DNA from 3 places in the Streptomyces sp. NPDC058864 genome. Region 1 is predicted to be linked to each of the others. Evidence: riboswitches for the same ligand, from Rfam matches in the RefSeq annotation. Region 1 holds a riboswitch; each other region holds the start of a gene.
What was found. Region 1 has a riboswitch for S-adenosylmethionine ahead of ACFW3D_RS37380 (aminotransferase class V-fold PLP-dependent enzyme). Riboswitches for the same ligand answer to the same signal wherever they lie in the genome.
Positions count from the first base shown of each region.

Region 1 (3,265 bases):
ACGAGCTCGCGCACCGCGTCGACGAAGCGTTCCACGTGCTCGTCCGGGGTGCCCGCGCCGAAGGAGACCCGGATGGCGTTGAGCGAAGGTTCGCCCGGGGCGGCCTCGGGGGCCCCGCACTCGCCCGGCTCCCGGTCGGTGCCGCCGAGCAGGGTGCGCACCAGGGGGTGCGCGCAGAAGAGGCCGTCGCGCACGCCGATCCCGTACTCGGCGGAGAGCGCCGCAGCGAAGTGCGAGCTGTTCCAGCCCTCGACGACGAAGGAGATGACGCCGACCCGGGGGGCGTCGTCGCCGAACAGCGAGAGCACCTTCACCTCGGGCACCTGCGCCAGTCCGGCCCGCACCCGGGCCACCAGCGCCTGCTCCCGCTCGACCAGCCCGTCGAAGCCGGCCTCCGTCAGCGCCCGGCAGGCCGAGGCGATCGCGTAGGCGCCGATGACGTTGGGCGAGCCGGCCTCGTGCCGGGCGGCCGTGGTGTGCCAGTCGACGTCCACCCCGCCGTCCGCTCGCCGGGCCACCCGCCGGGAGGCGCCGCCGCCGGCCAGGTAGGGCTCGGCCGCGCGCAGCCAGTCGGCGCGGCCTGCGAGCACTCCAGAGCCGAACGGCGCGTACAGCTTGTGCCCGGAGAAGGCCACCCAGTCCACGTCGAGTTCCGCGATGTCCACCGGGTGGTGCGGGGCGAGCTGCGCCGCGTCCAGCACGATGCGGGCGCCGTGCGCGTGGGCCGCCGCGGCCAGCTCCCGCACCGGCCACAGCTCGCCGGTGACGTTGGACGCCCCGGTCACGCAGACCAGCGCCGGTCCGTCCGCCGCCCGGGCGGCCAGCGCCCGCTCCAGCGCCGCCACCGCCTCGTCCGGGGTGCGGGGGGCGCCGAGGTAGGTGACGTCGGCGTCCCGCCACGGCAGCAGGGACGCGTGGTGCTCGGTCTCGAAGACGAACACGCTCGTACCGGCCGGCACCGCGGCGGCCAGCAGGTTCAGCGAGTCGGTGGTCGACCGGGTGAAGATCACCTGGTCGCCGGGGCGACAGCCGAGGAACTCCGCGACCGTGGCCCGGCTCTGCTCGAACAGGTCCGTCGACAGCTGCGAGAGGTAGCCGGCCCCCCGGTGGACACTGCCGTAGTAGGGCGCGTAGGCGGCGACGTCGTCCCAGACCCGCTGCAGCGCGGGCGCGCTGGCCGCGTAGTCGAGGGCGGCGTAACCCACCTCGCCCCCGGTCACGAGCGGCACGAGGACCTCGCGTCCGAGGACGGGCAGCGGGGCGTGGACGGACGAGGGCAGGGCAGGGCGCGGCGACATGGCGAAGTCTCCTGGGAGCAGGCGGGAGTGAAGGTACGTCAGTGATGACGGGAAAGCCCTCGGCACGACGGGCGGACGCCCGGGGAGGGTGGGAAGACGGCTGAGGGCCCCGAGGCCCTAGCGCATTCGCTTGCTCATGGAGGAACTCCTCTGACCGCGCTTGCCGCAGACCTCGCTGCCTGCGGCCTGGTCATCACCCGGGGCACCCCGCCACGGAAGGAGGGTTGCCGGACAGCGGGCCGGGGCCGTTTCGCTGTCACTCGTGACCTGCGCAGCATCATGCCACACGGGCGCGGCGCCGCAAGCCGCGGTCCGCATCCCGGACGGTCCGCCCCGCGGCGGACGGCACGGAGGGCCGGGGCAACTGCCCCGGCCCTCCGCGGTGTTCCCGGTGACTACGCGTGCGTTGCCGCGGCCCACCGCTCGAGCGTGCGCGCGGCCGCCCCCGAGTCGATCGACTCGGCCGCCCGGGCGATCCCGGCCGCGAGCCGGTCGGTCAGCGGACCGCCCGCGCCCTCCAGCGCCACCAGCGCGGCCGCCGAGTTGAGCAGCACCGCGTCACGGACCGGGCCGGTCTCGCCGGCCAGCAGCCGCCGGGCCACGTCGGCGTTGTACGCGGCGTCCGCGCCCCGCAGCGCCTCGATCGGCACCAGTTCGATGCCGACGTCGCGCGGGTCGAAGGACTCCTGCTCGACCTTCCCGTCACGCACCACCCACACCTGCGAGGTGGCGGTGACGGTGAGCTCGTCCAGCCCGTCGTCGCCGCGGAACACCAGCGCGGAGGAGCCGCGGCGGGCCAGCACACCGGCGATCAGACCGGCCATCCGGGTGTCGAAGCACCCCACGGCGGAGGCCCCCACCCGGGCCGGGTTGGTCAGCGGGCCGAGGATGTTGAACGAGGTGGGGATGCCCAGGTCGCGGCGGGCCGGGGCGGCGAACCGCATCGCGGGGTGGAACTTCGCCGCGAAGCAGAAGGTGATCCCGGTGTCCTCGGCGACCTTCGCCACGCGGTCGGCGGGCAGGTCCAGGTTGATGCCCAGCTTCTCCAGGACGTCGGAGGCGCCGCTGGCGCTGCTGGCCGCGCGGTTGCCGTGCTTGACGACCTTGGCGCCCGCGCCGGCGATGACGATGGCGGACATCGTGGAGATGTTCACCGTCCTGGCGCGGTCGCCGCCCGTGCCGACGATGTCCACGGCGGGACCCGGGACGTGCAGCGGCGTCGCGTGCGCGTACATCGACTCGACGAGGCCGGTGACCTCCTCGACGGTCTCCCCCTTGGCGCGCAGGGCCACCATGAAACCGGCGACCTGGGCGTCCGAGGCCTCCCCGCTCATGATCCGGTCCATCGCCCACGCCGTTTCCGCGGCCGTCAGGTCCTTGCCGTTCAGCAGCGCGCCCAGGACGTCGGGCCAGGAGCCGCCCGCCACTGATGCGCCTCCGGCGGGGTTCACAACGCTCATGGTCCACTCCATGGGGTCTGACGTGCGGCGGGAAACCTTCGGCTCCAGCCTATCGGCGCGGGGGAACGGGAAAGGGCCCCGTCCATCGGATGGACGGGGCCCTGCCCGGTGGCACAGCTTCAGTGATCAGTGGTGACCGTGGCCGCTCGTGATCTCCTCGTACTCCTCGACCGTGGGCTTGTCGATCTGCGTTCCCTCGCCGTAGTAGCCGCGGGACAGCTTCGCGCGCAGCTTCGCCGTGGGGCCGACCTTCTTCTCCACGCCGTTCTCGTCGACCTCGGGGCCGATGTCGAGCGGCTTGGGCTGCTCGTGCTGGGTGAGCTTGAACAGCGCGCCCTGCTCCAGCGGCTCGTGGATCTCGATGAACTCACCGTGCGGGAGCCGCTTGATGATGCCGGTCTCGCGACCGTGCAGCACCTTGTCCCGGTCGCGCCGCTGCAGACCCAGGCAGATCCGCTTGGTGACGAAGAAGACCAGCACCGGCAGCACGAAGAACGAGATCCGGAC
Region 1 covers NZ_JBHYMQ010000086.1:25,445-28,709, reverse strand. The annotation lists gene ACFW3D_RS37380 (aminotransferase class V-fold PLP-dependent enzyme) at 1-1,298, opposite strand, end outside; SAM riboswitch class IV at 1,450-1,566, opposite strand; gene trpD (anthranilate phosphoribosyltransferase) at 1,694-2,758, opposite strand; gene qcrB (cytochrome bc1 complex cytochrome b subunit) at 2,885-3,265, opposite strand, start outside.

Region 2 (3,265 bases), on a different contig from region 1:
CCGACCCGCAACCGGGTCCCTGCGTCACGCCACCGCGCGGCGGCGGGCGTACTCGGGGACCGTCCGCATCGGGGGGCGCTCCTCCGTCGCGACCTCGTGGACCCGCGGCTCGAAACCGCCTCCCGGCGCACGGTCGAACTGCGTGAGGACGGGCCGCACGAGATGGCCCCGCGCCAAGCGGATCTGCGCCGTCCGGTAGATCGCCGCCGCCATGCGGCCCAGCGCCTGGCCGTCCTGGTGGCGGTGGTGCCGGACGCCGACGTCGACCTGGGCCAGCGCGTCGAGCCCGACCGTGTTGAGCGCGTCCACCAGCAGCCCGAGCTCCACCCCGTACCCCACGGGGAACGGCAGCCGCTCCAGCAGCGAGCGCCGCGCCGCGTACTCGCCGCCCAGCGGCTGGACGAACCCGGCCAGCTGCGGCCAGTGCAGGTTGAGCAGCGGCCGCGCGACCAGCTCCGTCACCCGGCCGCCGCCGGCCGGGACGACCGTTCCGCCGGTCTCCAGGGGCCGGTCGTACATCGCCTTGACCAGCTGCAGGTCCGGGTCCGTGAGCAGCGGCCCGACGATCCCCGACACGAAGCGCGCGTCGAACTCCCGCAGGTCGGAGTCGACGAAGCAGACGATCTCCCCGCGCGTCACGAGCAGCGAGCGCCACAGCACCTCGCCCTTGCCTGGCAGCGCGGGCAGCCGGGGGAGCACCTCGTCCCGGTGGACGACGACCGCGCCCGCGGCCGCCGCGACCTCGGCCGTGCGGTCGGTCGACCCGGAGTCCAGCACGACCAGTTCGTCGACCAGCGGGACCGCCTCGCTCATCAGCTCGCGGCGGATCGTCCCGACGATCTCCCCGACCGTGGCCTCCTCGTCGAGGGCGGGCAGCACGACGCTGACCGTGCCGCGCGAGCCCGCGGCGCGCTTGGCGGCGAGCAGTTGCGGCAGCGGCCTGTGGTCGGCGGTCCAGGACCGCCGTTGCAGCCAGCCGGCCACCTCGTCGAGCACCGGGTTGCTCCGTTTCTGCCCGTCTCGCAGGACGGACGGCCCATGACCAGGTTCGAGGTCGTCGGTTACAGTCTTGAACACGAGGCATGACCATCGTATGTCCACGGTGATCGCGCCCCGTCCGACAAATGCCCGGGCAGTGCGCCCGGCGCCATACCGCTCATCCAGAGGGGCAGAGGGAACGGCCCGTTGAAGCCCCGGCAACCCTCCCGCCGACCGCGAGGTCCAGGTGGGGAAGGTGCCAATTCCGTCTCACGGCGAGATGCGTCGTGAGGAAGATGAGGAGAAAGGGCCTCGCCTGACATGGCTGCGCAATCCGTTGCATCCGCGTCCACCGATTCCGCCTTCGGCCCCGCGTCCGCGCTCTCCTGCCGCGAGTGCGGCGAGCGCTTCCCGCTGGAGCCCCTCTTCGCCTGCGAGGCCTGTTTCGGGCCGCTCGAAGTGGCGTACGACCTTCCGGGCGGCGACCCCGAGACCCTCCGCAAGCGGATCGAGTCCGGGCCGGACAACATCTGGCGCTACGCGCCGCTGCTGCCCGTCCCCGCGGACGTGGCCTCCAAGCCCAACCTCAACCCGGGCTTCACCAAGCTGGTCAAGGCCGACAACCTCGCCCGCGAACTGGGCGTCACCGGCGGCCTGCACATCAAGGACGACTCCGGCAACCCGACCCACTCCTTCAAGGACCGGGTCGTCGCCATCGCCCTGGAGGCCGCCCGCACCTTCGGCCTCACCACCCTGTCCTGCTCCTCCACCGGCAACCTGGCCGGCGCCGTGGGCGCCGCGGCCGCCCGGGCCGGCTTCCGCTCCTGCGTGTTCATCCCGCACGACCTGGAGGAGGGCAAGGTCGTCATGGCCGCGGTCTACGGCGGTCAGCTGGTCGGCATCGAGGGCACCTACGACGACGTCAACCGCTTCTGCAGCGAGCTGATCGGCGACCCGATCGGCGAGGGCTGGGGCTTCGTCAACGTCAACCTGCGCCCCTACTACGGCGAGGGCTCCAAGACGCTCGCCTACGAGATCTGCGAGCAGCTGGGCTGGCGCCTGCCGGACAACATCGTCATCCCGATCGCCTCCGGCTCGCAGCTGACGAAGATCGACAAGGGCCTGCGGGAGCTGATCGCGCTCGGTCTGGTGGAGGAGAAGCCGTACCGCATCTACGGCGCCCAGGCCGAGGGCTGCTCCCCGGTCTCCACCGCCTTCAAGGCCGGCCACGACGTGGTGCGTCCGCAGAAGCCGAACACCATCGCCAAGTCGCTCGCCATCGGCAACCCGGCCGACGGTCCGTACGTGCTGGACATCGCCCGGCGTACGGGCGGCGCCGTGGAGGACGTCACCGACGAGCAGGTGGTGGACGCCATCAAGCTGCTCGCCCGGACCGAGGGCATCTTCGCCGAGACGGCCGGCGGCGTGACGGTCGGCGTGCTGCGCAAGCTCATCGAGACCGGGCAGCTCGACCCGGCCGGGGAGACCGTCGTCCTCAACACCGGCGACGGCCTCAAGACGCTGGACGCCGTCGCCCCGACCTCCCGCCCCACGGCCACCATCCGCCCGAGCCTCGACGCGTTCCGCGCCGCCGGCCTGGCCGGCTGACCCCACCGCACCGGCTGACCCAGACTGAAGGTGAACCCCGCATCATGAGCGCTACCGTCCGCATCCCGACCATCCTCCGCACCTACACCGGCGGCCGGGCCGAGGTCCCGGCCGAGGGCGGCACCCTGGCCGAGGTCATCGACTCGCTGGAGCTGAACCACCCCGGCATCTCCGCGCGGGTCCTGGACGACACGGGCAAACTGCGCCGTTTCGTCAACGTCTACGTGAACGACGACGACGTCCGCTTCTCCGAGGGCCTGCAGACCTCGGTGGGCGAGGGTGCGTCCGTCTCGATCATCCCGGCGGTGGCCGGGGGCTGCTGAGCCGCACGGCCCGCGGGCGACAGGGGTGCCGGGTACGTCCCGGCACCCCTGTGTGCTTCAGCGGTAGTTGAAGGGCTGTACAGTTGCCCTGAGCGGCCCGCAACTCCCTGCAACGCTCTGCGCAAGCCCCCTTTACCGGGGCGGCCTTGTCGACGATTTATCGCCAAATTCACGCGATGTTTGTCGCGTTGGCGGCTTATGTCCGGTCCGAGTTGCCCCGGATTATTCACCGATCAGGCTCTTCTTCCGATTCCCTGTGCCCGGAATTCTCGTCCGATTGACCTGTTGCAGACAGCGTCCGGACAGATACATTCAGCCGCGGTCGACGCGTTCCGGCGCACGCCCCCTTGGCTGTA
Region 2 covers NZ_JBHYMQ010000008.1:128,629-131,893, reverse strand. The annotation lists gene ACFW3D_RS09340 (glucosyl-3-phosphoglycerate synthase) at 25-996, opposite strand; SAM riboswitch class I at 1,154-1,281, shown strand; gene thrC (threonine synthase) at 1,300-2,586, shown strand; gene ACFW3D_RS09330 (MoaD/ThiS family protein) at 2,631-2,909, shown strand.
Region 2: it holds a riboswitch for S-adenosylmethionine, as region 1 does, so the genes downstream of both, thrC (threonine synthase) here and ACFW3D_RS37380 (aminotransferase class V-fold PLP-dependent enzyme) in region 1, are expected to answer to the same signal.

Region 3 (3,265 bases), on a different contig from region 1:
CCATGAGCGAGCCCCTGACGAACCCCGGTGAAGGCTTCCACCCCCATCTCCACGACGCGCCCGGGCACGGGGCGGCGCCCCTGCACACGCGGCTGCACCACATCCGCGCGGACGCCCTGGACGGGGAGACCGCGCAGACCGGCGGGATGCGCAGGTTCGCCGCCGTCAGCGGGCGGACCGTGGGGTCGGAGAAGCTGTGGCTGGGGCAGACCCACGTGGCCCCGGCGACCTCGTCCTCCGACCACCACCACGGCGAGTCCGAGACCGCGATCTACGTGGTGAGCGGGCACCCCGAGTTCGTCTTCCTCGACGACTCGGGCGACGCGCCCGAGGAAGTGCGCCTGCGCACCGCGCCGGGCGACTACGTCTTCGTCCCCCCGTTCGTGCCGCACCGCGAGGAGAACCCGGACCCCGCGGAGGAGGCCGTGGTCGTCATCGCCCGCAGCACCCAGGAGGCGATCGTGGTCAACCTCCCCGGCCTGTACGCCCTTCCGGCCGAGGACGCCTGAGCGGGCCGGCGCGCGCCCCGGGGCCGTCCCCGCTCCAGCCCCGTACGGTGGGAGCGGGGACGGCCCGTGCGTCAGGCGACAGGCGCGAGCGGGGCGGCCGTCCGTTGTGCGTGGAAGGCCGGGTGCGCGTCCAGCCGGGCGAGGTACGCCGTGAGGTGGCCGTAGGGGGAGAGCAGGTCCTTCGCCAGGTGGGCGAGGGCCACCCACACGTCGATGTCCGCGGCGGTCAGCTGTGCGCCCAGTACGTGGGGCCCGCCGTGGGCCAGCCGGTGCTCCAGCAGTCCGAGCGCGGCGTGCACGGTCCGCAGGGCCGTGTCCCGGTCGGGCGGCGCACCGTCCGCGGCCGGTTGCACGGCCCGCGTGATACCCGAGTCGACCGTGTGCCGGACGGCCTCGATGTCGGTCAGGAGCGCCGGTGGACACAGCGGGGTCCCGGAGCCGCACACCTCGGCGCCGAGGCGGCCCGCGAGGTCCCCGAGGATGTCCGGGGTGTGGTTGCTGACGACCCGTCCGGTCCACCGGTCGCACAGCGCGGGCACGGTGAGCGGCCCGTCGTAGCGGTGCCACGTGGCCTCGTACGCCCTGCGCAGTGCCGCGGTCGCCGTGTCGCCGGCCGCCCCTGCCGGGACGGGCGTCGTGACGACGGAGTCCCGCAGCCCCAGCAGGTCGAGGGTGATGGCGACCCGCTGCGAGAGCGGGCACCCCGGTGACAGGAACAACTCGTAGCGGCGCGGCGCCGGATAGAAGCCACCGGCCAGGTCCACTCCGATGCGGCTGCGGAAGCGGTCGGGGCGGGACGTGCGCGGCAGTGCGGAACAGGAGACGTGGAGGCCGGGGTCCTGCGGGATCGTCGTCTCGGTCATGCGCTCTCCAAGGCGTGGCGGGGCCACCGGTCGCCCCATGGGCACCGGCGGCGGGACGGCCGAAGGTCCTGAGCGGGGGTCAGCCGGCCGTGCCGGACGAGCTGCAGACGCGGAGGAAGTCGATGTGCAGGCGGCGGGTGAGGAGAAGGGCTCGTGCCCTGGGCATGTCCACCTCCCCGGCTCGGGGCCCGCTGGACGCGGGACCGCGCTTGCCCCGCCGCACCGGCGGGACCAGGTCGTCACCCGGGGCACCCCACCGCGATGTGAGGGTTGCCGGTCAGCGGGCCGGGGCCGATGACCCACCGTGCCGCGGAGCGGCGTCGGGGGGCGCTGACGATCGTGACCTGCCCATCAGTGTCGAGTCGTCAAACCCCGTGCGTCAAGGCGGTCGTTCACGTCTCATGACACCGCTCACGATGTGAGACGGCGTCGTTGACATTCCCCGCGGGCCGTGCCTAACTTACGCCGCAGATCGGGCATGAGCTCCGGCATGAACCCGGGCTCGCCGGCCGGCGACCTCCGCGTCGCGGTGCGGCGCCCCGGACGACGACCGGACCGTACGTCCGATGACGACGGTGAACGCGAGGCCCCGCGGGGCGGAACGGCGACGGTGACGACGATGCACGCAGCCCCGGGGACGGCCGCACGGCGGCCCCACGGCCGCGTCCCGTCGCATCCACGGCTCCCCCTCGCCGCGCTCCCCGTCCACGGCGCCTCCTGTCGCGCGTGTACCGCGCCCTGTCGCGCCCTCTGTCAAGGCTGACGGCTTCCTGAACCCCGGCGCCCGCCACCGCCGCTGACGCGGTGGCGCGCCCTCCCGCACATGCCCGCTCCGCCCGCCTCTCCGCCCTCTCGCCACGCCCGCCGGCACCCGATCCCGGCGGGGTGCCGCCGCCGCGTGCGCGACCGGGGCGTACCGATCCGCTGGAGTCCCCCATGACCGAACCGTCGCCGCACGCCCCGTTGCACCTCGCCGTGGCCCTCGACGGGGCCGGCTGGCACCCGGCCGCCTGGCGTGAGCCGGAGGCCCGGCCCCGTGAACTGCTCACCGCCCGCTACTGGCAGGACGTGGTCACCGAGGCCGAGCGGGGGCTGCTCGACTTCGTGACGATCGAGGACTCCCTCGGCCCGCAGTCCTCCCACCCCACCGAGCCCGACGGACGCACCGACCAGGTGCGCGGCCGCCTGGACGCCGTCCTGGTCGCCGCGCGCGTGGCTCCCCTGACCCGGCACATCGGTCTCGTGCCGACGGTGGTCGCCACGCACACCGAGCCGTTCCACCTCTCCAAGGCCATCGCCACCCTCGACTACGTGAGCACCGGCCGGGCCGGTCTGCGCGTCCAGGTCTCGGCCAGGCGGAACGAGGCCGCGCACTTCGGCAGGCGCGTCATCCCCCCGTTCGGCGTCGAGGACCTGGACACCCCGGCGGTACGCGAGCTGGTGACCGGCCTCTTCGAGGAGGCGGCCGACCACGTCGAGGTGGTGCGCCGGCTCTGGGACAGCTGGGAGGACGACGCGGAGATCCGCGATGTCGCCACCGGCCGCTTCATCGACCGCGACAAGCTCCACTACATCGACTTCGACGGCCCGTACTTCAGTGTCAAGGGTCCCTCCATCACACCCCGGCCGCCCCAGGGTCAGCCCGTCGTCAGCGCCCTCGCCCACAGCGGCGTGCCGTTCCGGCTCGTCGCCCGCTCCGCCGACATCGGATACGTCACCCCGCACGACGGCGACCAGGCCCGGGTGATCGTCGCCGAGATCCGCGCAGCGCAGCAGGACGCCGGCCGCGAGCGCGAGACCCTGCACGTCTTCGGTGATCTCGTGGTCCTGCTCGACGAGGACGCCGCCGCGGCGCGGGCCCGCCTGGACCGGCTCGACGGACTCGCCGGCACG
Region 3 covers NZ_JBHYMQ010000044.1:22,125-25,389, forward strand. The annotation lists gene ACFW3D_RS27815 (cupin domain-containing protein) at 3-509, shown strand; gene ACFW3D_RS27820 (glutathione S-transferase C-terminal domain-containing protein) at 581-1,372, opposite strand; SAM riboswitch class IV at 1,573-1,676, opposite strand; SAM riboswitch class IV at 1,847-1,960, shown strand; gene ACFW3D_RS27825 (LLM class flavin-dependent oxidoreductase) at 2,309-3,265, shown strand, end outside.
Region 3: it holds a riboswitch for S-adenosylmethionine, as region 1 does, so the genes downstream of both, ACFW3D_RS27820 (glutathione S-transferase C-terminal domain-containing protein) here and ACFW3D_RS37380 (aminotransferase class V-fold PLP-dependent enzyme) in region 1, are expected to answer to the same signal.